4 regions of the Streptomyces sp. NPDC002698 genome follow, and region 2 is predicted to be linked to each of the others. Evidence: riboswitches for the same ligand, from Rfam matches in the RefSeq annotation. Region 2 holds a riboswitch; each other region holds the start of a gene.
What was found. Region 2 has a riboswitch for thiamine pyrophosphate ahead of ACFYW9_RS12995 (thiamine ABC transporter substrate binding subunit). Riboswitches for the same ligand answer to the same signal wherever they lie in the genome.
Positions count from the first base shown of each region.

Region 1 (7,123 bases), on a different contig from region 2:
GATGCGAGGCCACCGCACGGCCCCCTCTCCCGCCTAGCATCGGGTGCGAGACATCAGAGAACCCGGAATCAGTGTCCCGGTGTCGGGGCCACGGGCGAGGAGAGGTAAGGACAGGGCGATGCAGGAGATCTTCAGCGGTATGCCGTGGTGGGTGAAGTGGGTCGCGGTGCCGGTCATCGCTCTCGTGGTGTTCGGCGGCCTGATAGCGAGCGTCGTCGGGTTCGTCATCGGCCTGCTCTTCAAGCTGCTCGTCTTCGTCGCGCTGGTCGGCGGGCTCATCTTCATCGTGCGGAAGTTCATGTCGGGTTCCTCCTCGCGCAGCGACTGGTGAGACGCCGGAGGGCGAGCGACAGGTAACGGCGAAAGGGGAAAGGGAACCCAAGGTTCCCTCGGCAGGGGGAAGTTTCCGGTGAGGCCGCGTATGAGCGGTGACGGCCCGTTAGAGTCCGGAACTCGACGCGGGGCCGACCCCGCGGGCAGCGCACAGCCCTCCCGTGACTCCCCGCACGGGCGGTCCTCCTCGCTCTTCGGAGTGCCCCTTGGCCACGGTTGACACCGCACCCGCACCATCCGTCGCTCCACCCTTCCGGCGACCGGGTACGCCCGCGGCGGCACGCGTTCCGCCGGCCCAGCCGCGTACCTCGCCGGGGGAGCCGTCCCTCTCGCACGGCCCGTCGGTTCCGCCCAGGGGGCCGGCGCAGCCCCGGAATCCGGCGGTGGAGGAACCCGCCCGGCGCACCGCGCCGGTGGAAGGGCGTACCGGGCCGGCGGCGACTCGCGGTCCGCTCCCCCCGGCCACGGGGACGGCACGGCAGGCCCGCGCCCTGTCCGCGGAGCCGGAAGCCGCTCCCCTGGACTCCCACACCACCACGTTGATCGGCTCGGTCCAGCGCGCGGTGCGTCTGCTGGAGGCCGTCGCCTCGCGTGAGCAGGGCGCCCCCGCCAAGCAGCTCGCACGGGAGGCGGGGCTGGCGTTGCCGACCGCTTATCACCTGCTGCGCACGCTGGTCCACGAGGGCTATCTGCGCCGTGACAGAGGGCTGTTCTTCCTGGGCGAGGCCGCCGAGCGGCTGAGCAGCAGCGGAGCCCGGCAGAAACGTCGCAGCACGGTGGGGGACACCCTCGCGCGCTGGCGCGACGTGATCGGCGCGCCCGTGTACTACGCGGTCTACCGCGGTGGTGAGATCGAGGTCATGTGTGTCGCCGACACCCCGGCGAACCCGGCGGTCGAGGAGTGGGCCGACTTCCGCGAGACCGGGCACGCCCACGCGGTCGGCCAGTGTCTGCTGGCCCAGCTGGACGACAAGTCCCGGCGTGACCACCTCGACCGCTACCCGGTGCGGGCGCTCACCCCGTACACGGTGCGTGACGAGGACCGGCTGCTGCGGCGTCTGGAACGGACGGGCCGGATGGAACCGGTGATCGAGCGGCAGGAGTACGCGCTGGGCACGGTCTGTGCCGCGATTCCGGTCACCGTGGGCAGTTCGGCCGCGGTGGTGGCCTTCTCCCTCCCGTCCCATCAGGGCGACCGGCTGATGCCCGTGGCACGGCAGCTGCAGAACGAGGTCGGCCGGTTGCTAGGAACACTCGCCATCTCTATCAGTATCTGAAAACTCACTGCTTGTAATGCGGCATGCACGTTGAGCAATATTTCCAGCAGTGTCAGGTGGGACGAATCCTGGCCAGTCGATGGCAAACGACGGGGTAGGCGATGCGTGAGTCGGTGCAGGCAGAGGTCATGATGAGCTTCCTCGTGTCCGAGGAGCTGTCCTTCCGCATTCCTGTCGAGCTGCGATACGAGACCTGTGATCCGTACGCCGTGCGGTTGACCTTCCACTTGCCCGGCGACGCGCCCGTGACCTGGGCGTTCGGGCGGGAACTGCTCGTCGACGGGGTGGGCAGGCCCTGTGGTGACGGCGATGTGCACATCGCTCCGTCCGACCCGGAGGCGTTCGGCGAGGTGCTGATCCGGCTTCAGGTCGGCGGCGATCACGCGCTGTTCCGGTCCGGGGCCGCGCCGCTCGTCGCGTTTCTCGACCGGACGGACAGGCTCGTGCCCCTCGGGCAGGAACGCTCCCTCGAGGGTTTCGACACGTCCCTCGACGCGGTGCTCGACCGCATCCTCACGGAGGAGCAGAGCGCGGGCTGAGCGTCGGCGGCCCGCGGAGCGGCGTAACGCTTCCTCACAAGGGGCGCCGGTGCAGGATGGTTTCCGCGCTGCCGCGGGACGGCTCAGTGCTTGCGGCGGCGTCCCTTCCCGTTCCGTGCCGGCGTCCTGTCGGCCGCGGGCTGCGCGGGGACGGGCGTGCCGCCCTCGCGGTCCGCGGCGACCACCAGCGCGGCCAGCGCGGTCGTCACGGGCACCGCGGCGACCAGACCGATCGATCCGACCAGCGTGCGCACGATCTCCTCGGCGACCAGTTCGCTGTTGGCGACGGTGCCCACGCTGCTCTGGGCGATCGAGAAGAGCAGCAGCAGCGGCAGCGCGGCGCCCGCGTAGGCCAGGACGAGCGTGTTGACGACCGACGCGATGTGGTCGCGGCCGATACGGATGCCCGCGCGGTACAGGCCGCGCCAGCCCATCGTCGGGTTCGCCTCGTGCAGTTCCCACACCGCGGACGTCTGCGTCACCGTCACATCGTCCAGGACACCGAGCGAACCGATGATGACGCCGGCCAGCAGCAGGCCGCTCATGTCGATGGACGGGTACAGACCGTGGATCAGGCCGGTGCTGTCGTCGGTGTTGCCGGTCAGTACGGCCCAGTCGATGAAGACCGAGCCGAGGAGTCCGATCAGCACCAGGGAGAGCAGGGTGCCGACCACCGCCACGGACGTCCGGGCCGACAGACCGTGACACATGTAGAGCGCGATCAGCATGATCGCACTGGACCCGACGACGGCCACGAGCAGCGGGTTCGAGCCCTGCAGGATCGCGGGCAGGATGAAGAAGTTCAGGATCACGAAACTGATGGCCAGGGCGACCAGGGCCATGATGCCGCGCATCCGGCCGATCACCACGACGACCACCGCGAAGATCACTGCGAGCAGCGTCAGGGGCAGCTTCCGGTTCGCGTCCGTGACCGAGTACTGGAGGTCCTTGGGGGCGGAGGGTTCGTACGCGACGACGACCTTCTCGCCCTGGTGCAACTGCCGTGACTGATCGGGCTGAACGATCTCGGTGAACGTGCGGCCCTTGTCCTCGCCGGTGTCGATGCGGACGGTCGCCTTCTTGCACTCACCCCCCTTCCCGGACTGAGCGGAGGAACCCCCGGCGGCGGAGGTGCCGCCCGTCGCGGTTCCCGAGGAGGCGTTCACGGACTTGCAGTCCACCTGGCCGATCTTCGTGACCGTCGCCTGCTGGGTCTGCCGGTCGAACCCGACACCGGTGCGCTCGTGGGACGGCGCGCCGCCGGGCCACAGCACCACGAGACCCACCACGACCGCGGCGGCGAAGGGGATCAGTACCGCGGCGATGACCTTGCGCAGCTGCTTGGAGACCGGAGCGGCGGGACCGTGGCTGTGCGAATGCCCGTGACCGGCGCCCGCAGGCTCGTTGTGCCCGCGGCGGGGACCCGGCCCGTGACCGTCGCCCGAACCGTGATGATCACCGCCCGGTCCGTGGCCGTGGCCGTGCTCCTGCTCGTGGCCGTGACCGATAGCGGAGCCATGCCCACGGCCGTCGTCGGAGCCGGAACGGCGCGGTGGCTCGGGCGGGGGGAAGGGGTGCTGTCGGGTCGTCGTCACCGCCCGATCATCGCAAGAACGTCAAGGGCCCTCTGTTCACCGCGCCAAACATGACGCTAGCGTGGGGGCACCTTTGCACACGCGGGAGCTCGGAGCACCGGGCTGAGAGGGCGCTGACCTCCGTCTTCGCGATGTTTCACATGAAACATCGGCGATCGGAAGCCGCTGCGTCGACCGCTGAACCTGTTACCGGGTAATGCCGGCGTAGGGAGTAGGTCTCATGACCGACAAGGATGTACGCACGCCTGCCTCCAGTCGGACGGACGGGGTTTCCCCGCCGTCCCCGAACGGCCAGGACGGGCGGTCCATCGGGTGGCACAAGGCATACGTCGGGGGTACTCGCCCCGATCTGCGGGTGCCGGTTCGCCAGGTGCACCTCACCAACGGACAGTCCGTGACGCTGTACGACACCTCCGGCCCGTACACCGATCCGGCCGTCGACACCGATGTGCGCAGGGGGCTGACGCCGCTGCGTGAGAGCTGGATCATCGCCCGCGGGGACACCGAGGAGTACGCGGGCCGTCCCGTCCGTCCCGAGGACGACGGGATCAAGCACACGTCCCCGCGCGGAGGGCTGCGCAATCTCGACGCGGTCTTCCCCGGCCGGCCGCGTCAGCCGCGCCGGGGGCGGTCCGGGCAGGCGGTGACCCAGCTCGCTTACGCGCGGCGGGGTGAGATCACGCCCGAGATGGAGTTCGTGGCGGTCCGTGAGAACGTCGCCCCCGAGGTCGTACGGGAGGAGATCGCCGCGGGCCGAGCGGTGCTGCCCGTGAACGTCAACCATCCGGAGATCGAGCCGATGATCATCGGTAAGCGGTTCCTGGTGAAGGTCAACGCCAACATCGGTAATTCCGCGGTGACTTCCTCCATCGAGGAGGAGGTCGACAAGATGACCTGGGCGACCCGATGGGGCGCCGACACGGTCATGGACCTGTCCACCGGCCGCAACATCCACACCACGCGTGAATGGGTGCTGCGCAACTCTCCCGTCCCCATCGGCACCGTGCCGCTCTATCAGGCGCTGGAGAAGGTCGACGGCCGTGCCGAGGAACTGACCTGGGAGATCTACAAGGACACCGTCGTCGAGCAGGCCGAGCAGGGCGTGGACTACATGACGGTTCACGCGGGCGTGCGCCTCGCGTACGTGCCGCTCACCGCGAACCGCAAGACCGGCATCGTCTCGCGCGGCGGCTCGATCATGGCCGCCTGGTGCCTCGCGCACCACAAGGAGTCGTTCCTGTACGAGAACTTCGAGGAACTCTGCGAGATCCTCGCCGCGTACGACGTCACCTACTCGCTCGGCGACGGGCTGCGGCCGGGTTCCATCGCGGACGCCAACGACGCGGCGCAATTCGCCGAGTTGAGGACGCTCGGGGAACTCAACAGGGTCGCGAAGCGTTTTCAGGTACAGACGATGATCGAAGGCCCGGGACATGTCCCGATGCACAAGATCAAGGAGAACATCGACCTTCAGCAGGAGATCTGTGATGAAGCTCCGTTCTATACCCTCGGGCCGCTGACGACGGACGTCGCGCCGGCGTACGACCACATCACTTCCGGCATCGGTGCCGCGATGATCGCCTGGTGGGGCACGGCCATGCTCTGCTACGTCACGCCCAAGGAGCACTTGGGCCTGCCCGATCGTGACGACGTCAAGACCGGCGTCATCACCTACAAGATCGCCGCCCACGCAGCCGACCTCGCCAAGGGGCACCCAGGTGCGCAGGAATGGGATGACGCGCTCTCCGACGCCCGCTTCGAGTTCCGGTGGGAGGACCAGTTCAACCTGGCTCTCGACCCGGACACGGCGCGGGAGTTCCACGACCAGACGCTGCCGGCCGAGCCCGCCAAGACGGCCCACTTCTGCTCCATGTGCGGGCCGAAGTTCTGCTCGATGAAGATCAGCCAGAACATCAACGAGCGGTTCGGCGGTGACGTGGCCGACGGCGCCTCCGCCGAGGAGATCTCCGAGGGCATGCTTCAGAAGTCCAGGGAGTTCGCCGAGGCGGGCAACCGCGTGTACCTGCCGCTGGCCGACTGAGCCGGATCACGGGCGCGGTCCGGGGCGGACACCCGGACCGCCGCCCTCGGCACGGTCACGGTGTGCCGTCCTGCGGGTACCAGCGCAGTTCGACGGTGTTGCCGTCCGGGTCCTGGACGTAGACCGAGGTGGCGTTGCCGCGCGCGCCGAAGCGTTTCACGGGCCCTTCGAGCACGGTGAAGGATCCCGACGCGATGACCTGGTCCCAGTCCAGAGGTTCCACGGTGAGGCAGATGTGGTCGACGTTGGACCCGCCGCGGCTACGGGCGGTCAGGTCGATGATGGTTTCCGCCGTGACCCTCACCGACGGGAACGGGGCCTGGCCGCGCCGCCATTCGTCGACGCGTACGGGTTCGAGGCCCAGAAGTCCGGTGTAGAAGGACAGGGACCGTTCGACGTCCTCGACGTTGAGGACCAGGTGGTCGAAGGCCTTCACGCGCAGGGCGGTCATGTCGTCTCCAGGGCGATGGCGTGGCGAAGCCACGCGCTGAACAGGGCGGGGTCGATCTCGTCGGCACGGCCGAGCTTCACGGAGGCCATCCGTCGGGCTCCGGCGACCAGCCGGCCCGATGGATCGGCCACGTCCTGGCCGCGCCAGAGACCGAAGGTGACGTAGGACGTGTAGGCCTTGAGCAGGCAGACCGGGGTCCGCCCCGGCTTGTCCCCGAGGCTCCAGGTGGGATGGCCGTGCCACAGCGCGCCGGAGTCGTCGGGGAGGGCCGAGTCGATGACGTGCCTGGTTCTCTCGCCGATGTCGCGCAGCGGGCCGTCGAGACCGTTCAGGTAGGCGGTGATGTCCGAGGAAGTCATATGGGTCCCCGTTCGGGAAGAGCGTGACGGGCGGGGTGGAGGTGATGGCGTGGTGGGCCTGGTGGTGGGCGGAACCGGGCGCGGGGGTGCTGTGTGCTCGGCCGGCCGGGGGCCTTGCCGGCTCTTCCGCGGCCGGGTGGACGCCTTCTACGATCCGCCGCGAGAGGGCCGCCATCAAGGCATGATCGCTGTACGACTGTTGAGTCAGATTTAACGCCGGGGGTTTCATGCTGGAGCGACTGGAGACCGAGATCTTTCTGACGCTGGCCGAGGAACTGCACTTCGGCCGGACCGCCGCGCGGCTGGTGATCACGACTGGGCGCGTGAGCCAGGTGATCAAGGCGCTGGAGCGCAGAGTCGGAGCCCTGCTGTTCGAACGCAACAGCCGTTCCGTCCGGCTCACCGCGATCGGCCGGCAGCTGGCGGCCGACCTGGCGCCCCTGGTCGCCGGGATGGAAGCGGCGCTGCGAAGGGCGGCCGACGCCAGCCGGGGCGTCACCGGAGAGCTGCGGGTCGCCTTCCTCGGCG
Region 1 is NZ_JBIAQM010000036.1:21,566-28,688, forward strand. Features, by position in the region: gene ACFYW9_RS33590 (DUF5326 family protein) at 119-331, shown strand; gene ACFYW9_RS33595 (IclR family transcriptional regulator) at 825-1,610, shown strand; gene ACFYW9_RS33600 (SsgA family sporulation/cell division regulator) at 1,712-2,149, shown strand; gene ACFYW9_RS33605 (YibE/F family protein) at 2,233-3,744, opposite strand; TPP riboswitch at 3,816-3,972, shown strand; gene thiC (phosphomethylpyrimidine synthase ThiC) at 3,965-5,785, shown strand; gene ACFYW9_RS33615 (VOC family protein) at 5,841-6,236, opposite strand; gene ACFYW9_RS33620 (DUF1801 domain-containing protein) at 6,233-6,595, opposite strand; gene ACFYW9_RS33625 (LysR family transcriptional regulator) at 6,823-7,123, shown strand, end outside.
Region 1: another riboswitch for thiamine pyrophosphate. It lies ahead of thiC (phosphomethylpyrimidine synthase ThiC); the one in region 2 lies ahead of ACFYW9_RS12995 (thiamine ABC transporter substrate binding subunit).

Region 2 (7,123 bases):
CGGCCTCCCGCAGCCGTCCGTCCACCGCGCGCAGCACGGGCAGCATCGTCCGTACGACGAAGGGGACGCCCACCAGCGCCTGCGCCAGCGGCACGAGGATCCAGCTCGCGCGCAGGTCGAGCGGCGGCTCGTCCAGGGCGATCAGGAACCCGAAGCCCACGGTCACCGCGGAGACGCCGAGCGGCAGCATCAGCAGGGCGTCGAAGCCCCGCATCAGCCGGCCCGCGCGCCGGGTGAGGGCGGCGGCGGCCAGACCGCCGATCAGCACGGCGATGGCGGTGGCGGCGAGCGCGTACTCCAGCGAGTTGCCGACCGCCTCGATCGGGGCGACGAGGAAGACGCCTCCGTCGTCGTCGGCCAGGGCCCGGTAGTAGCCGAGCCCCGGGGCGCCGAGGGAGCGCTGGACGAGGACGGCGAGCGGCAGCACGAGCAGGACCGCGATGCTCACCAGCACACCCGCGAGGAGCGCCCACTGTCCGGCACCGCGCGGCCGGCGCGCGGTCGTCGCCGGCGCCACCAGCCGCAGGGCGGTCTCCCGTCGGCGTACGGTCGCCGCGTGCACGGCGAGGATCGCGCCGACGGCCACGAACTGGACGATCGTGAGCACCGCCGCCGTCGTGAGGTCGAAGATCTCGGAGGTCTGCCGGTAGATCTCGACCTCGAGGGTGGAGAAGGTGGGTCCGCCGAGGATCTGCACCACACCGAACGAGGTGAAGGTGAAGAGGAAGACCATGAGGGCGGCGGCGGCCACGGCGGGCCCGAGCGCGGGCAGCGTCACCCTGCGCCAGGCCGCGAGACGCGAGGCCCCGAGCATGCGCGCGGCCTCCTCCTGACGCGGGTCGAGCTGCGACCAGAGCCCGCCGACGGTCCGGACGACGACGGCGTAGTTGAAGAAGACATGCGCCAGCAGGATCGCCCACACCGTGGTGTCCAGGCGTACGCCCCACAGCTCGTCGAGCAGCCCTCCCCGGCCGACCAGCGCGAGGAACGCCGTGCCGACGACCACGGTCGGCAGCACGAAGGGCACCGTCACCACGGCCCGGAGCATCTGTTTGCCCCGGAAGTCGAAGCGCGCGAAGACGTACGCGCCGGGGAGCGCGACCAGCAGCGTGAGCGCCGTCGAGGCGAGCGCCTGCCAGGTGGTGAACCACAGCACGTGCCGGATGTCGGAGCGGGTCGCCACGTCCCAGATCCGGCCGAGCTCCCAGCCGCCGTCCCCGTGGAGCCCGCGCGAGACGATCGCGGCGACCGGCCAGGCGAAGAACACCGCGAAGAACGCGACGGGCAGGACCATCAGCCCGAACCGCGCCGCGCTCCCCCGACGCGCGCCGCGCGAGGCCGCGGATTCGGCTGCGGGGCCGGCGTCGCCGCCCCGGCCGGTCCCGCCGGTCCCACCGGCCGGTTCGGGCTTGCCTGCCGGGCCGGTCTCGCCGGCCTCGTCCGCTTCCGTTACTTCAGTACGAGTGAGGTCCACGACTTGACCCACTGGTCGCGGTCGGCGGCGATCTTCGCGGGCGCCAGGATCTCGGGATCCTTGGCCTGCGGACCGAACCGGGTGAACTCCGCGGGCACCCGCGCGCCCTCACGGACCGGGTAGACGAACATGTTGAGCGGCATGTCCTCCTGGAACTCCTTGGTGAGCAGGAAGTCCAGGAACGCCTTGCCGCCCTCGGCGTTCTCGGCGTTGCTGAGCAGACCCGCGTACTCCACCTGCCGGAAGCAGGTGCCGTCCGCGACGCCGGTCGGGGCCGTGGCGGGCTTCGGGTCGGCGTAGATGACCTCGGCGGGCGGCGAGGAGGCGTACGAGACGACGAGCGGCCGGTCGGCCTTGGCCTTCTTGCCTCCGGCGGACCCCGAGAACTCCTCGTTGTACGCCTGCTCCCAGCCGTCCACGACCTTCACGCCGTTGGCCTTGAGCTTCGTCCAGTAGTCCTCCCAGCCCTTGTCGCCGTAGTGCGCGGCGGACCCGAGCAGGAAACCGAGGCCGGGCGAGGAGGTGGCGGCGTTCTCGGTGACGAGGAGGTTCTTGTACGCGGGCTTGACCAGGTCGTCGAAGGACCGCGGCGGCGCCAGCTCGTGCTCGCTGAACCAGGCCTTGTCGTAGTTGACGCAGATGTCGCCGGTGTCGATGGGCGTGACCCGGTGCTTGTCCTGGTCGGTCCGGTACTCCGGCAGGACCTGGTCCGCGCCCTTGGCCTCGTACGGCTGGAACAGCCCGTTGTCGAGCGCGCGGGAGAGCAGGGTGTTGTCGACGCCGAAGAAGACGTCGCCCTGGGGGTTGTCCTTGGTCAGGACGGCCTTGTTCACGGCCTGCCCGGCGTCGCCGTCCTTGAGGACGCGGACCTTGTAGCCGGACTGCTTCTCGAAGTCCGCCAGCACGCTCTTCGACACGAGCCACGAGTCGTGGCTGACGAGCGTGACCGTCTTCGGATCGCCCGAGCCGGAGCCGCCGGACGAGCCGCACGCGGACAGCACGGGCAGCGCGACGAGACCGAGCCCGGCGGCCATGACGGCGAACCGTCTGCCGCTGCTGACGGTGGTGGTGATGCTCACTGATTCCTCCTGGGTGACCAGGAAGAGACGCGGCCCTGCCCGGGACCTCTGACGGTTCCCGGGCAGGGCGCAACAGCTTGAGTAACGACCGAACTTCCTACCCAGAATGACCTGGGCAAGGTTCAGAGGGTCTGCGGTCTGTCCCGCACTCTCAGCGCTGTGGCGCTCCCCTGTCGGAATATGAAGATGTCGGACGGTGAAGATGCCGGACGACGGGATGGTCCGACCATGGTGATGCCGGACGACCGTACGGGCCGACTCGGTTCAGACTACCGCTCGGTCGCGGCGAGCTGGCCACACGCTCCGTCGATCTCCTGCCCCCGGGTGTCCCGGACGGTGACCGTGACGCCATGGGCCGCGATCGCCTCGACGAACGCCTTCTCGTCCTCGGGCCGCGACGCGGTCCACTTCGAGCCCGGGGTCGGGTTCAGCGGGATGAGGTTGACGTGTACGGGCTTGCCCTTGAGCATCCGCCCGAGCCGGTCCCCACGCCACGCCTGGTCGTTGATGTCGCGGATCAGCGCGTACTCGATGGACAGGCGCCGTCCGGACCGGTCCGCGTATCCCCAGCCGGCGTCCAGCACCTCGCGCACCTGCCACCGCGTGTTCACGGGGACGAGGGTGTCGCGCAGCTCGTCGTCCGGGGCGTGCAGGGAGATCGCGAGCCGGCACTTGAAGCCCTCGTCCGCGAACCGGTTGATGGCGGGGACGAGCCCGACCGTCGACACCGTGATACCGCGCTGCGAGAGCCCGAGGCCGTCCGGCTCGGGGTCGGTCAGGGCCCGGATCGCTCCGACCACCCGCTTGTAGTTGGCGAGCGGCTCGCCCATCCCCATGAAGACGATGTTGCTCAGCCGCGCCGGACCCCCGGGGATCTCGCCGTCACGCAGCGCGCGCATACCGTCGACGATCTGGTGCACGATCTCGCCGGTGGACAGGTTCCGGTCGAGGCCGGCCTGCCCGGTGGCGCAGAACGGGCAGTTCATCCCGCAGCCCGCCTGCGAGCTGATGCACATGGTCACCCGGTCCGGGTAGCGCATCAGCACGGACTCGACGAGCGTGCCGTCGAAGAGCCGCCACAGCGTCTTGCGGGTGGTGTCCTGGTCGGTCGACAGGTGCCGCACGACCGTCATCAGCTCGGGAAGCAGCGCTTCCTGGAGCTTGCCGCGCGAGGCGGCCGGGATGTCCGTCCACTCGGCGGGGTCGTGCGCGTACCGGGCGAAGTAGTGCTGCGAGAGCTGCTTGGCACGAAACGGCTTCTCGCCGATCGCGGCAACCGCTTCTTTGCGCTCGGCGGGCGTGAGATCGGCAAGGTGCCGCGGCGGCTTCTTGGCTCCGCGCGGCGCGACAAAGGTGAGTTCTCCGGGCTTAGGCATGGCGTAACCAGTGTCGCAGATCGTTTGGGGCCGCCCCGGTCGGATGGGCGAGGGACCTGTCACCCTCCGATGTCCCCCGTCACCATTGGCCACCCTTTCACGGCCCGGAGACGGTCCGGCAGCCCATTGCCCGGTTTTCAGGCGCGGGCAGTCGGCCCGACCTTGCGGATCTTGACCTCGCCCGCGTCGGGAAACGGGTACCCGCCGGGCGGGAACCGGTGTAGCGTCGCTCTCTTCGCCCGGCCCACGGTGCGGAGTCCCGGTAGGTAGCCGTCATGCTCGATCAGCCTGTCCCCGACCCGTACACGATGTGGCGGCTCGCCCTCGCCGAGGTGGACCGGATCTTCGCCTCCCTCCCGGAGCTCGACCGGCCGGTGGCGGGGTGCACTCGCTGCTTCACGGAAGCGGAGCTGCGCATCCTCGGCGGTGATCCGCGCGATGTGCCGGATGACGTCCTCGCAGGCTTCATGGGCAAGGTCGTCGATCACTGGGACGCGGACCAGTACCCGGTCCTGTGGCGCCGCCTCATACCGCGTGCCTTGCGTCACTGGGGCCCGGAAGGCCCTGGTACCGACCCGTCCCATGAGCTGCGCGGTCTCGGCCGGTACGGGGCCGAACTGATCGGCTGGCCGGTCGCCGAGCGCACCGCGGTCGAGCAGGCGTTCCGGGCACTGCTCACCCTCGCCCTCACCGACGGCCGGTCCCCGGCGGACATCCGCGACCTCGTGGAAGGCGTCGCCCACGCCACTGGCGGCCTGGAGCCATGGCTGGACCACATCGCCGGCCTCTCCGGCCCCGCCGCGGATGCCGGCCTCGTCCGACTGTCACTGGGCTGGGGGACGGATTTCCTGTGGGAGGAGTTCGATTTCACGTGGTGGTACGACGGCGACCCGCGAACCGTCGCCGACTGGCTGCTCACGCAGCGACCCCGCATCGCGTCCTTCACGGCACGCCACCCGCGCTGCAAGAACGCCGCCGACGCGCTCATCGCGATCTCCCACCTTCAAGAAGGCGACTGGAGCCCGTGGCTCTACCCCTACGGCCCGCGCCCGCGTCCCCTCCTCCAAACAACGACGGCTACCGCTTCAGCGCCCGGTAGCGCTTCAGGAGAGTAGAAATCCTGGCAGGGTCGGCCCGGCTGTTCAGCTCCGTCAGCAGATCGTCGGGGCAGAGTTCGTACAGGTCTCCCCACCAGCGCCGCCCCTTGTTGTCCCAGATCCGGTATCCGCCTGGCACCCCGCGCGCTACGTACCGCCGTTTGCTCACACCGCCCCTCCCACCGATGGATGTCCTGCTCGGCAGATCAGGCCGACTCGCCGAGCAGAACTTCATTGACCCACCACTCGCCCCCGTGCCCCCCGGGTCTGGTCACCGACTCCGCTCAATAGACCTCAGTGCGCTGCAAGGCCTCCCGAAGGGGTATGTCCAGTCGCCGCGCGATGATCCGTCCGGCACGTACTTCCGCAGGTGTGCGCGGCCGGAACCCCCAACCACCACAGCCGCACGAATGAAAGGTCAGTCCCTCTTCCCATAGCGACACATGTCCGTAGCGTAGGAATCGGGTGCCTGCTGGTACCACCGCTTTTCAGGGCGGCCGTGACCGGCGCCGCCGTTCCCCAGGTCGGTCCGGCTCCAGCGGCAACCTGGCTCCTTGGCACTGCCGGGACGCCACTCGACTGCTCCGACACATCAGCCAGTTGGTGCCGGGAGCCCCGGCCGTCAGATCTGCCGTACCGATCCACTCGAAGACACGGCGAAGACATCGACAGCGAGCAGCTCGCGGACCCGCTCGGGTACGCGTAGCGCAGCCGTGATCGATCTCTCGGGGACGACGATTCCGAAGCGTGTCTTCGCCGGCGCCACTTCGCCCATACGTCGAAGCAGCTGCCCGTAGGCCGTATCCACGTCGAGACCGGGGGACGAAGTGGGCCCCTTCACCTCGGCCAGCAACCTCCGCCCATCGGGATGCCGGGCATCCACGTCCACCCACCCGCGCTCGGCGGTCAGCGTCCAGCCCCGCTCCACCAGCCAGTTCTCGAACAGGTTTTGAATGATCAGTTCATCGCCCTTTGCCATCCCGCCAGCATCCCGGGAAACGGCAGCGCAGAGGTCCGGAACGGTCGCCTCTCCGGCCGACCGAGGACCCACTGGCCATGGCTGATGTACTCGGGCGGAACTGAGTACCTGCGCCCTGGTCGGTGATCGAGTGAACGGAAACGCTTGGGCCATGAGTCAAGAACCACGGAAACCTGTTCCCCAGCTGGTGTCGATCCTCCTGCTGGCCGGCGTGTCGCTGGCGGTGTGGGCCGCCTGGCTGGGCTGGGACCAGCATCGTGACGTGCAACCCGACGGCACGACGACCGGTCCGTACGAGGCATGGCAGGTGATCGGGCTGGTGCTGATTCTGCTGGCACCGGTGTACTGGGCGGCATCCCGGCGCTACACCCGGGCCGCTGTCCTCGGCACCACGGCCGGCCTCACCGTCGCCGCCTACTACGACTGGTCGGACGACTCCAGCGGCCTCTTCATGGTCGGCGTGGTGCTGGTCATGATCGGAAGCCTCGCCGTGACCGCCGTCGTATCCGCGATCGCCTCCGCGACACGACAGGGCGGGCGGTCTCCGGGACACTGACGTCCCGGGCCGTCTGCGGGCCAGGAACTGGATATGCCGCCGACTTCGAACGACAGACCCGTCCCGCCGACTCGGCCACGTCGAGGCCACGGGCCGGTCCGGGTCAGCCCGGGTACAGGGCGGTGAGCCGGGGCAGCAGGGCGGTCATACGCTCACGGTCGTCGAAGTCGTGGTCCGGATCGACTGCCGGGTCGTCGAAGGTGAAGACGTCCTCGGGCGGTTCGGCGCCGGTCGCCCTCTCGTAGGCGTCCTGGGCGATGCCGAGAATCCCCTCACCGTCGGGTTCGATCCCCTCGGGCGCCGACGCGGAGATCTCCGGGAGCTCGGCCAGCCGGTCGGCGTGCGCGACGACGCGTTCGAAGACCTCCCGGCCCTGGGCGATCAGCCATCCGCGGAAGTAGTCGAAACCCTCGTCGAAGCAGGGGCTGCCACCGCTGATGACCCAGGCCGCGGCCCTGAGGGGAACTCGGTCGGACGCGGCCATCAGCTCTTGCAGGACCTGCTCGGCGCCGAGGATGTCCCGGGGGGCGTACCCGGCCAGCAGCACGGTGGCCCGCTCGGC
Region 2 is NZ_JBIAQM010000007.1:103,651-110,773, forward strand. Features, by position in the region: gene ACFYW9_RS12990 (ABC transporter permease) at 1-1,294, opposite strand, end outside; gene ACFYW9_RS12995 (thiamine ABC transporter substrate binding subunit) at 1,450-2,508, opposite strand; TPP riboswitch at 2,630-2,735, opposite strand; gene rlmN (23S rRNA (adenine(2503)-C(2))-methyltransferase RlmN) at 2,823-3,929, opposite strand; gene ACFYW9_RS13005 (hypothetical protein) at 4,205-5,044, shown strand; gene ACFYW9_RS13010 (hypothetical protein) at 5,007-5,195, opposite strand; gene ACFYW9_RS13015 (hypothetical protein) at 5,649-6,005, opposite strand; gene ACFYW9_RS13020 (hypothetical protein) at 6,157-6,561, shown strand; gene ACFYW9_RS13025 (DUF4240 domain-containing protein) at 6,665-7,123, opposite strand, start outside.

Region 3 (7,123 bases), on a different contig from region 2:
GGCGTACTGGTCCTGGCCGTAGTTCTGCTGCTGTGCGTACTGCTGGTCGCCGCCGTTGTAGGCGGTCTGGTCGTACGTGGCGCCCGTGTACGTCTGCTGGCCGGTGTACGGGTCCGTGTAGGTGGTGTACTGCTGCTGGCCGTTGCCGTAGCCGTACTGCTGCTGCTGGTCGTAGCCCGTGTAGCCGTCGTACGCGTAGGCCTGCTGGTTCTGGCCCGTGGCGTAGGCCTGCTGGTTCTGACCTGTCGAGTAGGCCTGCTGGTCCTGGGACTGGGACGCGCCGGCGTAGGACTGGTCGGTGGCGGCGGCGTACGCGCCGGAGTCGTAGACACCGTAGGAGCCGGTGTCCTCGGGCAGCGGCTGCGGCTCGTAGACCGAGGTCGACCCGGTGGCCGCGGGATCGGCCTGCTCCGGGGGCGCGAACCGGTCGGACGGGGCGGGCGTGAAGACGTCGTCCTCGTCGGCGTACTGGTCCTCGCGACGGTAGGCGGCCACCTCGACCTCTTCGAGGTCGGAGTTCTCCTCCGACGACTCCGCCGCCTCGTCCGGCTCACCGCGGCGGCGCTTGCTGAGCTTGCCGAGCTTGCCGGGCTTGTCCTCCATGGCGGGGCCCTTGATGGCCCAGCCCTGCGCGAAGCCCTGGCGGAACGACAGCGTCACATAGGTCTGGCCGACCGTGAAGGCGGCCGCGCCCAGGCCGATGACCACGACCGAGTGCATGAGCACGCCGAGGACCACACCGAGGAAGCCGACGAAGGCGAGCAGCCGGAAGCGCAGCCGCGCCTTGTACTGCAGCAGCACCTCGCCGAGCAGCCACAGCGCGACAATGCCGAATGCCAGATAGAGGACCGTCAAGCCCATGTACGCCCCTCTCCCAGTGGCCGCTACGCAGTGTGTCGTACGCGGGTGCGACCGGTCTAGGCCTGCTGCGGGTGGTGCAGGCCCAGGTTCTCGTAGATTTCCAGCGTCGCCGTGGAGTTGTTGAGCGTGATGAAGTGCAGCCCGGGGACTCCCTCGGTCAGCAGCCTCGCACAGAACTCCGTCGCGAACTCGATCCCAATGGAGCGTACAGCCGCCGGATCGTCTTTGACTGTGAGGATCCGCTCTTTCAGGGCGTCCGGGAACGAAGCGTTCGAGAGTTTGGGCAGCCGTTCCAACATCTTCACACTTGTCACGGGCATGACTTCGGGGATGACCGGCGTCGCGCAACCCGCCGCGTCCACGCGGTCACGCAGACGGAGGTAGGACTCCGGCTGGAAGAACATCTGCGTGATCGCGTAGTCGGCGCCGGCGCGGCACTTGTCGACGAAGTGGGAGACGTCCAGGTCCCAGTCCGTGGACCGGGGGTGCATCTCGGGGAAGGCCGCGACCCCGACGCAGAAGTCGCCGGATTCCTTGATGAGGCGCACCAGTTCGGCCGCGTAGGCCAGACCCTTGGGGTGGGGCACCCACTCGCCCATGGGGTCGCCGGGCGGGTCGCCGCGCACGGCGAGCATGTTGCGGATACCCGCGTCCGCGTACTGCCCGATGATGTTGCGCAGTTCCGCGACGGAGTGATCGACCGCGGTGAGGTGCGCGACCGGGGTGAGGGTCGTGTCGAGGACGATCTGCTCGGTCTCCTTGACCGTGCCGGCCCGCGTGGAGCCGCCCGCCCCGTAGGTCACGGAGACGAAGTCGGGAGCCACGGCCTCGACCCGCCGCAGGGCGTTCCACAGGTTCCGCTCGCCCTTGGGAGTCTTCGGCGCCGAGAACTCGAAGGAAAAGGTCTGTTTGCCGGTCGCGAGCATGTCGCGCACGGTGCGTGCGCGATCAGTCCTGGTGGAAGCAGATCCGAGGGCCATACCCGCAGGTTAGCCAGAGGGCGTCGGTCACCCAACCGAACCGCTGCCTTTTGTCCGGTCTGTCGAGTTCTTGTCCACCCCTCGGACAGCGGCCCCGCCGGGACTCTCCACGCGGGCGGCCGGCGGCCTACGCCGTGCGCAGCCGCTTCGCGAATTCCGCCGCCGCCGCGCCCGGGTCGTCCGCCTCGGTGATCGCCCGTACGACGACGACGCGGCGGGCGCCCGCTTCGAGCACCTCGTCCAGCCGGCCGAGGTCGATGCCGCCGATCGCGAACCAGGGACGGCCGGTGCCGAGGGCCGCCGTGCCGCGGACCAGGTCGAGGCCGGGTGCGTGGCGGCCGGGCTTGGTGGGGGTGGGCCAGCAGGGGCCGGTGCAGAAGTAGTCCACGCCCTCCTGGACGGCGGCGGCGCCGGCCTCGGAGGCGGAGTGCGTGGAACGGCCGACGATCACCTCGTCGCCGAGGATCGCGCGGGCCGCGGGAACCGGGAGGTCCCCCTGGCCCAGGTGCAGGACGTCGGCGCGGGCGGCGTGGGCCACGTCCGCCCGGTCGTTGACCGCGAGGAGCTTGCCGTGCCGGGCGCAGGCGTCCGCGAAGACCTGGAGGTGCTCCAGTTCCTCCCCCGCCTCCATGCCCTTGTCGCGCAGCTGCACGATGTCGACGCCGCCCGCCAGGACCGCGTCGAGGAACTCGGCGAGGTCGCCCTGACGTCTGCGGGCGTCCGTGCACAGATAGACGCGGGCGTCGGCGAGCAGGCCCCGTGGGGTCGTGGCGGCGTTCTCGGGCATGCGTGGGTCCCCCGTTGGTCGGTGCGCGGGGAGTGCGGCGGCCGGGATGGTCCCGCCGCCGCACTCCCCGTGCCGGACGGTCGCGTTCAGGTCAGACGGCGAGCGCCTGGGCGCGGCGCTTCACCTCCGTGCCGCGATTCTCGCTCAGAGCCTGTGCGGGGGTGCCGGGCAGGCTCGGGTCGGGGGTGAAGAGCCACTCGAGGGCCTCTTCGTCGGAGAAGCCGTCGTCCCTCAGGAGCGTCAGGGTGCCGGCCAGGCCCTTGACGACCTTCTGTTCGTCCGCGTCGATGAAATCGGCGGGGACGTGCAGCGCGCGGTTCTCACCACGGCGTACGGCGATCAGCTGGCCGTCCTTGACCAGCTGCCGGACGCGCGTCACCTCGACGCCGAACTGTTCGGCGATGTCGGGGAGGGTGAGCCAGGCGGGGACGAGAGCATCGATCTTTGCGTCAATCTCGGTCACGGGACAAGCGTGCCATCCCGGACCGACAGTCGGAAGCCGAGGGCGTCCGGCCTGGGGTGACGGATCAGACCGTGGCGCCCTTCAGCGGCCTCGACGCGTCCGTGAGCAGCTCCGGATCCATGGCGGCGCCCGCCTCGATCAGCCTGCGGCCCTGGGCGAGATCCCTCGGGCGGCCCACCGCCAGAAGGGCGACGAGCCGTGTCTCGCGCAGCCAGCACACCGACCAGGAGGCTCCCGAGGGGTCACCGCGCCAGACCAGGGTGTCGGCGGGCGTGTGGTGGCCGGCGTACTGGACGAAGCGGCCGAACTGCTCGGACCAGAAGTACGGCACGGGGTCGTAGGCGGCGGGCGTCTGTCCGACGATGTTCAGGGCGACCGTGCGCGGGCCCTGGAGGGCGTTGTCCCAGTGGTGGACGAGGAGGCGTTCCTCGTAGCGTCCGGACGGGAAGGAGGCGCAGTCGCCGACCGCGTAGACGTCCGGCAGGGAGCTGCGCAGGTGGTCGTCGGCGACGATCTCGCGGTGGGCGCCGAGTTCGATGCCCGAGCCGGCGATCCAGGCCGTGGCGGGCCGCGCGCCGATCCCGACCACGACGGCGTCCGCGGGCACCCGGGAGCCGTCGTCCAGGACGACCGCCCCGGGCTCGACGCGCTCCACGCGCGCGCCGGTGCGCAGCGAGGTCCCGCTGTCCGCGTACCAGGCGGTCATCGGGGCGGCCACCTCGGCGGGCAGCGCCTCGGCGAGCGGCCGGTCGGCGGCCTCGACGACCGTGACCGCGCAGCCCGCCTCGCGCGCCGCGGTGGCGAACTCGGCGCCGATCCAGCCCGCTCCGACCACCACGATGTCGTGCTGCCGGGTGAGAACGGGACGCAGCCGGTCGGCGTCGTCCAGGGTGCGCAGCAGATGCACGCCCGGCACGCCTTCGGCGCCGGGGAGCCGGATCGGTTCGGCGCCGGTGGCGACGACCAGGACGTCGTACGGGACGGGCCCCGCGTCCGTGTCCAGTTCGTGGTCGCCGGGGCGCACACCGAGCGCCTCGCTGCCCAGTCTGAGGTCGATGTCCAGGGCCTCGAAGTCGATGTCGAAGGCGGAGCCCTCGGCCTTGCCGAGCAGGACGGCCTTGGACAGCGGCGGCCGGTCGTAGGGCTGATGCGGCTCCGCGCCGATCAGCGTGACGGTGCCCGTGAAGCCCTGTTCGCGCAGGGCGACCGCGGTCTGCACCCCGGCCATGCCCGCGCCCGCCACGACGACCCGTCGGACCGCGGGCCTCTGCGACGGGGACTGTGCCTGCGTCTGATCGCTCACCTGATCACCATAGACACGTGACGATCCGTCAGTCAGCGGACGTGCTCGGTGACCTGTTCCACACGGCCGGTCGCGCGCGGTTCCTCCACCACGCTCGTCCCGGCGCCCGGCTGCGACTCCCACGTCCAGCTCTCCTCCAGCCGCAGGCGCCCGTCGGGCAGTTCCACGACGAGCGACACGCAGTGGCCGGACGCGGTGGTCCCGTCGCGCCTGAGCTGTACGTACCGGAAGTCGAGGCGGTCGCCCTCGCGGGTGCCGACGAGATGTCCGCGGACGACGTCGCCGCCCGCGTAGTCGGCCCAGACCACGCCGTCCCGCTCGTGGTACGTGAACCGGGTGCCGGTGCCCACCTGGCCCGGGGCCTGGTCGGCGACGGGGGCGAGCACGAGGCCGTCGAGCGGTCGCGCCATGGCGGAGGCTCCCTTACTGAGACGGAGGGGGCGGGCTAGGGTGGCCAACGTAAAGCACTCGCGGGAGCCCGGACGCACCGGGCTGAGAGGGAGGCTGGGCGGCCTCCGACCGTACGAACCTGATCCGGGTCATGCCGGCGAAGGGAGGGGCTGGACGCCCATGCCGTCTGCACGTTCGTCGGACGTCCTCGTCGTCGGGGGCGGAATCATCGGTCTGGTGACGGCCTGGCGGGCCGCGCAGCGCGGGTTCACGACCGCGCTCGTGGACCCCGAGCCGGGCGGCGGGGCCGCGCAGGTCGCGGCCGGGATGCTGGCCGCCGTCACCGAGCTGCACTTCGGCGAGGAGACCCTGCTGGGCCTCAACCTCGCCTCGGCGCGCCGCTATCCGGACTTCGCCGCCGAGCTCACCGAGGCCACCGGACAGGACCTCGGCTACCGCCGCAGCGGCACGCTGGCCGTCGCGCTGGACGCCGACGACCGCGCCCATCTGCGGGAACTGCACGCGCTGCAGGTCCGGTCGGGGCTGGAGTCGGAGTGGCTGAGCGGCCGTGAGTGCCGCCGCCTGGAGCCGATGCTCGCGCCCGGCGTGCGCGGGGGCCTGCGGGTCGACGGCGACCACCAGATCGACCCGCGGCGCCTCGCGGCGGCCCTGGTCACGGCCTGCGAGCGGGCCGGGGTGGTCATGCACCGGACCTGGGCGGAGCGTCTGAGCGTCGTACGGGAACGGGCCACCGGGGTCGTCACCGCGGACGGCACCGGGCTCGGCGCGGGTCAGGTGGTGCTCGCCGGGGGCAGTCTCAGCGGCCGCCTGGCGGGCGTCCCCGACGACGTCGTGCCGCCGGTGCGCCCCGTCAAGGGGCAGGTGCTGCGGCTGACCGTGCCGGGGCGGTACGCGCCCTTCCTCCATCGCACCGTGCGGGCCGTGGTGCGCGGCAGCCACGTCTACCTGGTGCCGCGCGAGAACGGCGAGCTCGTGGTGGGCGCGACCAGCGAGGAGCTGGGCTGGGACACCACCGTGACGGCGGGCGGCGTGTACGAGCTGCTGCGCGACGCCCACGAGCTGGTCCCCGGGATCACCGAGCTGCCGCTCACCGAGACCCGCGCGGGGCTGCGCCCCTGCTCGCCCGACAACGCGCCGCTGCTCGGCCCGAGCGCGCTGGACGGGCTGCTGCTGGCCACCGGGCACCACCGCAACGGCGTGCTCCTGACGCCCGTGACCGGAGACGTGCTGGCCCACGTCCTGACCACCGGCGAACTCCCCGCCGAAGCCCGCCCCTTCACCCCCCTGCGCTTCGGCGCCACGGCCCGCACGGAGCTGCACGTATGAACATCGTCGTCAACGGGGAGCGGCGGCTGATCGCCGCGGGAACCGCTCTCGACGCGCTCGTCGCGACCCTCACCCCGTCGTCGTCCGGGGTGGCCGCCGCCCTGAACGAGACCGTCGTCCCGCGTGCGCAGTGGCCCTCCACCCCGCTCGCCGAGGGCGACCGCGTCGAGGTCCTCACCGCCGTCCAAGGAGGCTGACCCATGGCAGACGACCCCTTCGTCCTCGGCGGTACGACCTACGCCTCCCGGCTGATCATGGGGACGGGCGGCGCGCCCAGCCTCGACGTGCTGGAGCGCTCCCTGGTGGCGTCCGGCACGGAGCTGACGACGGTCGCGATGCGGCGCGTGGACGCGTCGGTGCACGGCTCGGTCCTGTCGGTGCTCGGCCGGCTGAACATCCGTGTCCTGCCGAACACGGCCGGCTGCTACACCGCGGGCGAGGCCGTGCTGACGGCTCGTCTGGCGCGCGAGGCGCTGGGCACCGATCTGGTCAAGCTGGAGGTCATCGCCGACGAGCGGACCCTGCTGCCCGATCCGATCGAGCTGCTCGACGCGGCGGAGACGCTGGTCGACGACGGCTTCACCGTGCTGCCCTACACGAACGACGACCCGGTGCTGGCGCGGAAGCTGGAGGACGTCGGCTGTGCGGCGATCATGCCGCTCGGCTCGCCCATCGGGTCCGGGCTCGGGATCCGCAACCCGCACAACTTCGAGCTGATCGTCGAGCACGCGCGCGTGCCGGTGATCCTGGACGCGGGAGCGGGCACGGCGTCGGACGCCGCGCTCGCGATGGAGCTGGGGTGCGCGGGGGTGATGCTGGCCTCGGCGGTGACGCGGGCGCAGGAGCCCGTCCTGATGGCGGAGGCCATGCGGCACGCGGTGGAGGCGGGGCGTCTGGCGCGGCGGGCCGGACGCATCCCCCGGAGGCACTTCGCCACGGCGTCCTCTCCCGTGGAGGGCATGGCGGCACTGGACCCCGAGCGCCCGGCGTTC
Region 3 is NZ_JBIAQM010000017.1:157,560-164,682, forward strand. Features, by position in the region: gene ACFYW9_RS24055 (hypothetical protein) at 1-861, opposite strand, end outside; gene metF (methylenetetrahydrofolate reductase [NAD(P)H]) at 918-1,841, opposite strand; gene thiE (thiamine phosphate synthase) at 1,969-2,628, opposite strand; gene ACFYW9_RS24070 (Rv2175c family DNA-binding protein) at 2,720-3,091, opposite strand; gene ACFYW9_RS24075 (NAD(P)/FAD-dependent oxidoreductase) at 3,156-4,394, opposite strand; gene ACFYW9_RS24080 (hypothetical protein) at 4,427-4,804, opposite strand; TPP riboswitch at 4,855-4,967, shown strand; gene thiO (glycine oxidase ThiO) at 4,965-6,131, shown strand; gene thiS (sulfur carrier protein ThiS) at 6,128-6,328, shown strand; gene ACFYW9_RS24095 (thiazole synthase) at 6,332-7,123, shown strand, end outside.
Region 3: another riboswitch for thiamine pyrophosphate. It lies ahead of thiO (glycine oxidase ThiO); the one in region 2 lies ahead of ACFYW9_RS12995 (thiamine ABC transporter substrate binding subunit).

Region 4 (7,123 bases), on a different contig from region 2:
GTGCTCGGAGGTTCCGTCGGTGAGCAGGTCGACGGCCTGGCCCGGCAGATGTCCCCCCTTCACGAGCACCCAACGGGGACCGAACGCGAGCAGCAGCCCGGCGGCCCGGCGCATGCCCGACTCGTCGTCCACCTTCAACCCGGTGAGCTGGGCGACCTCGTCGAGATTCGGGGTGGCCACGGTCGCCCGCGGCAGCAACCGGGTCCGTACGGCGTCCAGCGCGTCGTCGGCCAGCAGCCGGTCCCCGTGCTTGGAGACGCTCACCGGGTCCACGACGACCGGGACGCCCACGTCGGACAGCAACTCGGCGACCGTGGTGACGAGGCCGGGCGAGGAGAGCATCCCCGTCTTCACGGCCTGGACCCCGATGTCGTCGACCACACTGCGGTACTGGGCGCGTACCGCCTCCTCGGGCAGTTCCCAAGCCCCCTGCACACCCACGGAGTTCTGCGCGGTCACAGCGGTGAGCACGCTCATCCCGTGGGCGCCCAGCGCGAGCATGGTCTTCAAGTCGGCCTGGATTCCCGCGCCTCCGCCGGAATCGGAGCCGGCGATCGTCAGGACGCGGGGCGGGGTGGTCATGGGGTGTTCCTCTCGGGGTACGGCCGCGGGCCCGAAGCCCTGGACCGGCGGAGCGACGGGCAGCCCTCAGACGCGGCGGCGCAGCCGCAGCGGGGCGTAGAGGGCGAGGGCGACCAGGAACGCCACGTAGTACGAGAGATCGGCGCCGTGCAGCGCGTCGGCCACCGGACCGACGTACAGGCTCGTGTCCATGAACGGCACGGCCGCGCCGAAAGCGGCGACGAAGGCCACCAGCGACGGCCATCCAGGGCGCGGACGGGACATCTCGGCGGCGACGTCGACCGGGGCGTCCCCACGCTCCCGCCCCCGGGCGATCCAGTCGACGACGACGATCGCGACGAACCCGGGGATCCAACAGCCCACGAACAACAGCACGTTCTGGAAGCGGGCCGTGGTGTCGGCGGCGTGCATCCACAGCACCAGCGGGAAGCCGAGCGCGGCGGCCAGGGCGGCCGCCAACGGGCGCGGCATCCGCACACCCAGGGTCTGCAGGGCCAGCGAACCGCTGTAGTCGTTCATCGCGTTGCTGCACACCGCCGCGAGCGCCACGGCCAGCAGCCCGAACGCTCCCGCGGCACCGCCGCCCAGCAGCGTGTCCACGCCCGCCGCCGTCTGGTCGGTCAGCACCGACGCGCCCCACAGCCCGAGGACCTGCACGGCGACGAAGGACGCGACGAGCCCGAGCAGGGTGCACCAGAACATCCGAGGGCGGGACGTCGAACGCGGCAGATAGCGGCTGAAGTCACCGGCGTACGGTGCCCAGGACAGCGAGAGGCTCAGCGCGATGGTGCTGGTGAGGACGAACGCGCCGGCGCGGTCGGCGCCCGTCGCGGATCCGGTCGTCGCGGGGTGGACCCCGTCGAGCATCCGCCAGGCGATCACCGCGAAGGCCACGGCGAGCACGAACGTCATGACGATCTGCAGGCGGTGGACGGCCTCGTAGCCGAGGACGCCGAGGGCCCCCTGAGCGGCCATCATGACCAGGACGCCGAGCCAGAACGGCCAGCCGCACAGCCGCGCCAGCGCGTCCCCGCCGAACAGGCCGATCAACGCGTCCCAGGCGATGGAGGACAGCCACTGGAGCATCCCGGGCAGTACCACCGCCCGGCCGAACGCGAGCCGTGCGAGCGGGAGTTGGCCGGTGCCGGTGAGTCCGCCCCAGGTGCTGAGGTAGGCGGTGGGCAGGGCGCCGAGCACGGTCCCGAGGACGACGGCGGCCAGTGCGGTGGTGAAGTCCAGGCCGAGCGCGATCCCGATCGTGCCGGTGAACACACCCGTCATCGTCAGGTTCGGGGCGAACCACACGGTGAACAGGCGCCCGGCACCGCCGTACCGGTTGCTCTCGGGGACCGGCTCGATGCCGCGCCCCTCCACCCGCAGGTCGCCGGGTGCGGCGGGCATCCGTCCGTCGAAGACGGCGGGCCGGCTGTCGGCGGGCAGCCCGCCGGGAACATGCGCCAATGGCATGGAAGACATCCCTCCGCCAGTATGAACTGGTTCAGGTTCGACGGGTGTGATCTCAGCCCTCGGACGGGGCACCCCGTGTCCGGTACGACGGACACACTAACCGCTCCCGAGGACCGAGCGGGAGTGGGTCCCCCGGGCAGAACCCGTGCTCAGCTCCCGTGTACGGGCGGGCGGCGCCACCGCCGGACCCGGCCGGACCGTCCGGGAGTCCTCCGGGGCCCGTGACCCCAGGTCCCCTTCGGAAGCGTCGCTGCGTGGGCTCACTCGCCCGGACCGGTGTCCGCCCGCGCGCGCTCCGGTTCATTCGAACGGCGCGAGCGGGCCCGTTCGCAGCGCGGCGCGTGCCGCGCCTCGGTACTGTCGGAGGTGATCGCCGCTCGCTCTCCGCTCCCGGGTTCCCGGACCCGGTGGCCGGGCGGAAGGAGGCAGGGTGCCGTGACCGTGATCTCCCTGAAGTCCGCGCAGGTGCGGGAAGGTCTCGCTCTCCCGTACGCCGAAGCGGGCTACCCCAGTGGCACGCCGGTCGTCTTCGTGCACGGTCTGGCCGACTCCTGGTGGTCCTTCGAACCCCTCCTGAGGCGCCTTCCCGCGTCCCTGCACGGATACGCGCCCACGCAGCGCGGGCACGGCGATGCCGGTCGGCCCCCGGAGGGCTACACCCCGGACGATTTCGCCGCCGACCTGGTGGACTTCCTCAACGTGGTCGACATCCCCCGGGCCGTCCTGGTCGGGGCGTCCAGCGGCGGCGTACCGGCCCGGATCGTCGCCGGCAGCCATCCCGACCGGATCGCGGGCCTGGTCCTGCTCGGTGTCCCCGGCACCCTCGCTGACAAACCGGCGGTGGCCTCCATGGCCCGCGCCATGGAGGATCTGGCCGATCCCGTGCCCCGCGCGTTCGTCGAGGACTTCCTGGCCGACACGATGACCCGCCCGATCGCCCGGGGGTTCGTCGAGACCATGGTGGAGGAGAACCTCAAGCTCCCCGCCTACGTCTGGAAGGACACGGCCCGCGGTCTCCTCGACGCCGATCTCCGCGCGACCCTCGCCGGCATCCTGGTGCCCACACTCGTCATCTGGGGTGAACAGGACGAGTTCCTGCCCCGAGAGGACCAGCAGACCATCCTGGACGCGGTGCACGGCGCGGAATTCCTCGCCTACCCGGAGACCGGCCACTGCCTCCAGTGGGAACAGCCCGAACGCGTGGTCGCCGACATCGCCGCGTTCGTCACGCGGATCGAGCACCCCGGCACGCGAGCCGGCGGCCGCTGACCTCACCCGGCGGGTGTGCGGAAAGCCATCGGCCCGGGGCCACGCCCAACTGACGCGATCCGTACCGCCGCCGCCCGCCCCTGTGTCGCTGCATGGCATGCTCATGCTCCCCACAGGAAGGGATCACGTGCCATGAGACCGAGCCGACGCTCCCTGCTCGCCGCCACCGCTGTACTGGGCTCCGTTTTCGCCGTCCCCGCGCCCGCCGGCGCCGCCGAAGTCCCCGTCGCGGGCACCTACTTCGTCCAGAGCGCCATCACGGGACTGAACGCGTCCGACAGCGCGGGCGCGGTCGTCCAGCACAACCCCAAGGGAAACGAGGACCGCCAGCAGTGGACCCTGCGCCGGAGCGGTTCCGCCTCCGTACTCGAAAGCACCGACAGCGCGGGCAGTTGTCTGGGCCGCTCGGGCAGCCAGGCCCGAACCGTCGCGTGTACGAGTGCGGATGCCACCTGGGAGGTGACGCCGAGCGGCACCGACCAGTACGCGCTCAAAGCCCCGGGAACGAACAGCTACTTGACCGTCACCGACAAGTCCTCGGGCTCCAACTACCCGGCCCAGCTGGCGATCGGCTCACCGGGCGCTCTCGCCTCCTGGTACCTCACCCCGGCCGCGTCCGCGACCCTGCCGATGCCGCCGCAGGACCAACGCACCCTGGACCAGGTCACGTTCCTCACCGCGCACAACGCCTACGCGAACGGCGTGGACGGCGGATTCGCCCCGCCCTTCGTCAACCTCGTACCCAATCAGAAGCGAGGCATCAATCAGCAACTCGCCGACGGAGTAAGGGGGTTCATGCTGGACCTGCATCAAACCCCCGACGGAGCCATCCTCTGCCACAACAGTTGCACCCTCGTCAGCAGGCCCGTCGCGCTCTGGGTCGACCTCCAGCGCATGGTCGACTTCCTCAAGCAGCACCCCGACCAGTTCGTCACCGTGTTCCTGGAGGACTACGTCGACCCGGGCGTCCTGCGCGCCGAACTCGCCCGGGTGAACGGTCTGTCCGACGTCCTCTACCGTCCCGACCGGACCGGCGTGCGCGAGAACGGCTGGCCGAAGCTCGCGGATCTCACCGCGGCGGGACACCGCCTGCTCGTCTTCACCGACCACAGCCGTTCATCGGACGAGTCCGCCGGACTGACCCGGGACAGCTTCGGCGTCATGTACCAGCGCGAGTGGACCGTCGAGAACTACTGGTCCATGGGCTCGGGCCTCGGCTCCTCGGACTGGTCCTGCTACAGCCGCTGGTACGACGCGGGCACGAACGTACCGCTCACCCGTACCGAGAACGGCTTCCGCCCGCTCTTCGTCATGAACCACTTCCGTGACGCCGCGATCTCCGGGACCGCCGGGACGGACAACACCAAACTCGCCGACCGGGCCCGCCGCTTCTGCGAGCCCGCCGCCCGAAAGAAGCCCAACTACCTCGCGGTCGACCGCTACGACCTGGGCGATCCCGGCTCCGCGGTGAACACGCTGAACACGTACGTGTATCCGTAGCCGGACGCGACCCGCGAGCCTCGCCGAGGTCCCCCGAGGGGGGAGGGGCCCAGGCGAGGCCCGCCGGGCGTCGAATGACGCCGGCGCACCCGTCGGCGAACATGTCACGCCTCGTTCAGTGTTCGCGGAGACCGCATTCGGCTGGGCGAAGAGTGCAGCCCGGAAGGAACTCGGAGGGTGCTGCCCTGAAGTGGACGGCGGCGGCGCCCGAAGCGTCCGCGGCCAAGGCGTCGATCCACACGGTCGAAGCGGACAACACCGCTGCGGGTGTGTGCACTTCAGCCTCGGTCGGCGTGGCGAAGGGCGTGCCGTCGAGGAAGGCGAGGGCGGTCTGACCGCCGTCGGGCAGGCACTCCGCCTCCTCGATGGTCAGTCGCCAGTGCCGCTCTGCCTCGCTCACGAGCCGCTTGCCGCCGCGCCCGTGGACGAGAAGGAGGTCACGGCGGTCGCGGATGTGCTGCGCTATGGCACAGCAGAGGGGGATGTCGGCGCCGTGATCGGTATCCACGCGGTTGTGGTCGGCGGGTGGGAAGAAGCCCAGCGCGTCGGACAGCAGCCCGACCGCCGCGTCCTTGATGCGTGGACGCCGACCGTTCGCGACGAGGTCCAGCAGGATCGGGGTGGCCGCGTAGGCGGCCGGGAACACCATGGCGGCGTGGCCACAGACGAAGCCGCGACCGGCGAGGCCTGCCGCCGCGTCCCCCGTCTCGTTCGCCGTGGTGGACACCGTCAGCATCCGGAGCGCGTGAGCGACGCCCTCCGGATCGTCCCACCGGTCTCCCGTCGGATTGGGTATGGCCGACCAGTCGACGGCATCGATGGCATCGATGGCGTCCAGGGAGGCCTCCTTGTCCCGCGGGACCTTCATCGCCAGACTCCGTGGACACGTTCGATCTCACCGAGGTACTGCGCCAGATGGAAGCGGGCCTCCTCGACGACCCCGTGTTCGCGGTCCGGGAACATCAGATCGGACCAGACGACCGTCTCGCCCCGGAGCCGCACGGCGATGGTGAGTCCGGCGGGGTCCGCATCGGCTCGGCCATGGTCCGCCACCTTCACATCGCGAGGCGCGTCCGACGGGTAGAGGGGTCCGCCCGGGCGGAGGAGCTGTCGGGGGTGCAGGCCGAGTGCGTTGCCGTCGCTGCGCGTCACCAGGTCGAGCCCATCGACAAAGAGGTAAGTGTGCACATCGGCGCACGCCGGCGGCCCGGGACACGTGCTGACCAGCAAGGTACTCACCACGGCATCACCCCGCCGACCGGACGTCCCGCCCCGAAGTCCACCCGGCGCCCTACGCGGCATCGGCCTCATGTGACGTCATGGCCCGATCATAGCGAGAGCACGGCCGCGCTTCGGAAGACCGTTTGCGCGGACCGGACTTGTGCCCCTGTCCACCCGCTCCAGGCGGCACGGACCGGGAAACCACGGCTTGTCGGTATCGGGTCGAGACATTCACCGGGGTATCGCCGCGCCCCTTGCCTCGTACACTCCACGGGATGAAGTGGGTGCGTTCAACCGGTGTCATCGCTCTCGCGTTCCTGCTGAGTGGCTGCGGCGCGGAGTTCAATCCGCTGTTCGTCGAGAGCGGGAGTTCCGGTCCGGTGATCGGCTGGCGCGAGTGCCCGGGCGTCAAGTACGACGGCATCACCGAGGTCGGCCTGTACCGGTGGGATCACGACGGCACCGCTGATGATCCGGGCCAACTGCTGTGGCACATCAAGGCTTCCCACGGGATCCCGTTGCATCGAATCCGCCTCGGGAGCTCCCCGCAAGGCTTCACGACGCGGCTCCCTCTGTCCGTCGAGCTGGACCCCGCATCCACGTACGCGCTGCGCACCAACATGACCTCGGACGATCTCGTCTCGGGATTCCTCACCTTTCAGCCCCGCCAACTCGACACCGGGCGCGTGGTGTTCAGCGACGGCGAGGAAGCATCACGAAAGGCGTACGAGGACCGGGACAACGAGGACTTCGGCTGCTTCACCGACTGAAGGCGACGCGGCAGGGGCGGCGTAGCTGCTCGACTCCGCCCGGTCCCTGCTTTGTTCATCGAACGGCGGTCTTCGCACGCCCTCGTTCGCCGCCTCCTCGTCGTACCCACTGCCTCAGCTTCTTGAGGGCGTGTTCCTTGTGGATCCGGGTCGCCGGGAATTCACCCGTGCTCGTGATGAAAGCGGTCAGAGGGGTCCATCGCTCGCGCCCGTTGCGAGCCGTCCACCTCACGGCCGGAAAGTCCGTGACTTCCTTGACGCGGTCCCGGTCGATGACCCGTGTGCGCGAGTAGCCGCGAATCGTGATCCGCGAG
Region 4 is NZ_JBIAQM010000031.1:17,486-24,608, forward strand. Features, by position in the region: gene thiD (bifunctional hydroxymethylpyrimidine kinase/phosphomethylpyrimidine kinase) at 1-582, opposite strand, end outside; gene ACFYW9_RS31400 (purine-cytosine permease family protein) at 649-2,049, opposite strand; TPP riboswitch at 2,041-2,135, opposite strand; gene ACFYW9_RS31405 (alpha/beta fold hydrolase) at 2,485-3,318, shown strand; gene ACFYW9_RS31410 (phospholipase) at 3,451-4,818, shown strand; gene ACFYW9_RS31415 (hypothetical protein) at 4,934-5,686, opposite strand; gene ACFYW9_RS31420 (hypothetical protein) at 5,683-5,970, opposite strand; gene ACFYW9_RS31425 (hypothetical protein) at 6,315-6,809, shown strand; gene ACFYW9_RS31430 (hypothetical protein) at 6,865-7,123, opposite strand, start outside.
Region 4: another riboswitch for thiamine pyrophosphate. It lies ahead of ACFYW9_RS31400 (purine-cytosine permease family protein); the one in region 2 lies ahead of ACFYW9_RS12995 (thiamine ABC transporter substrate binding subunit).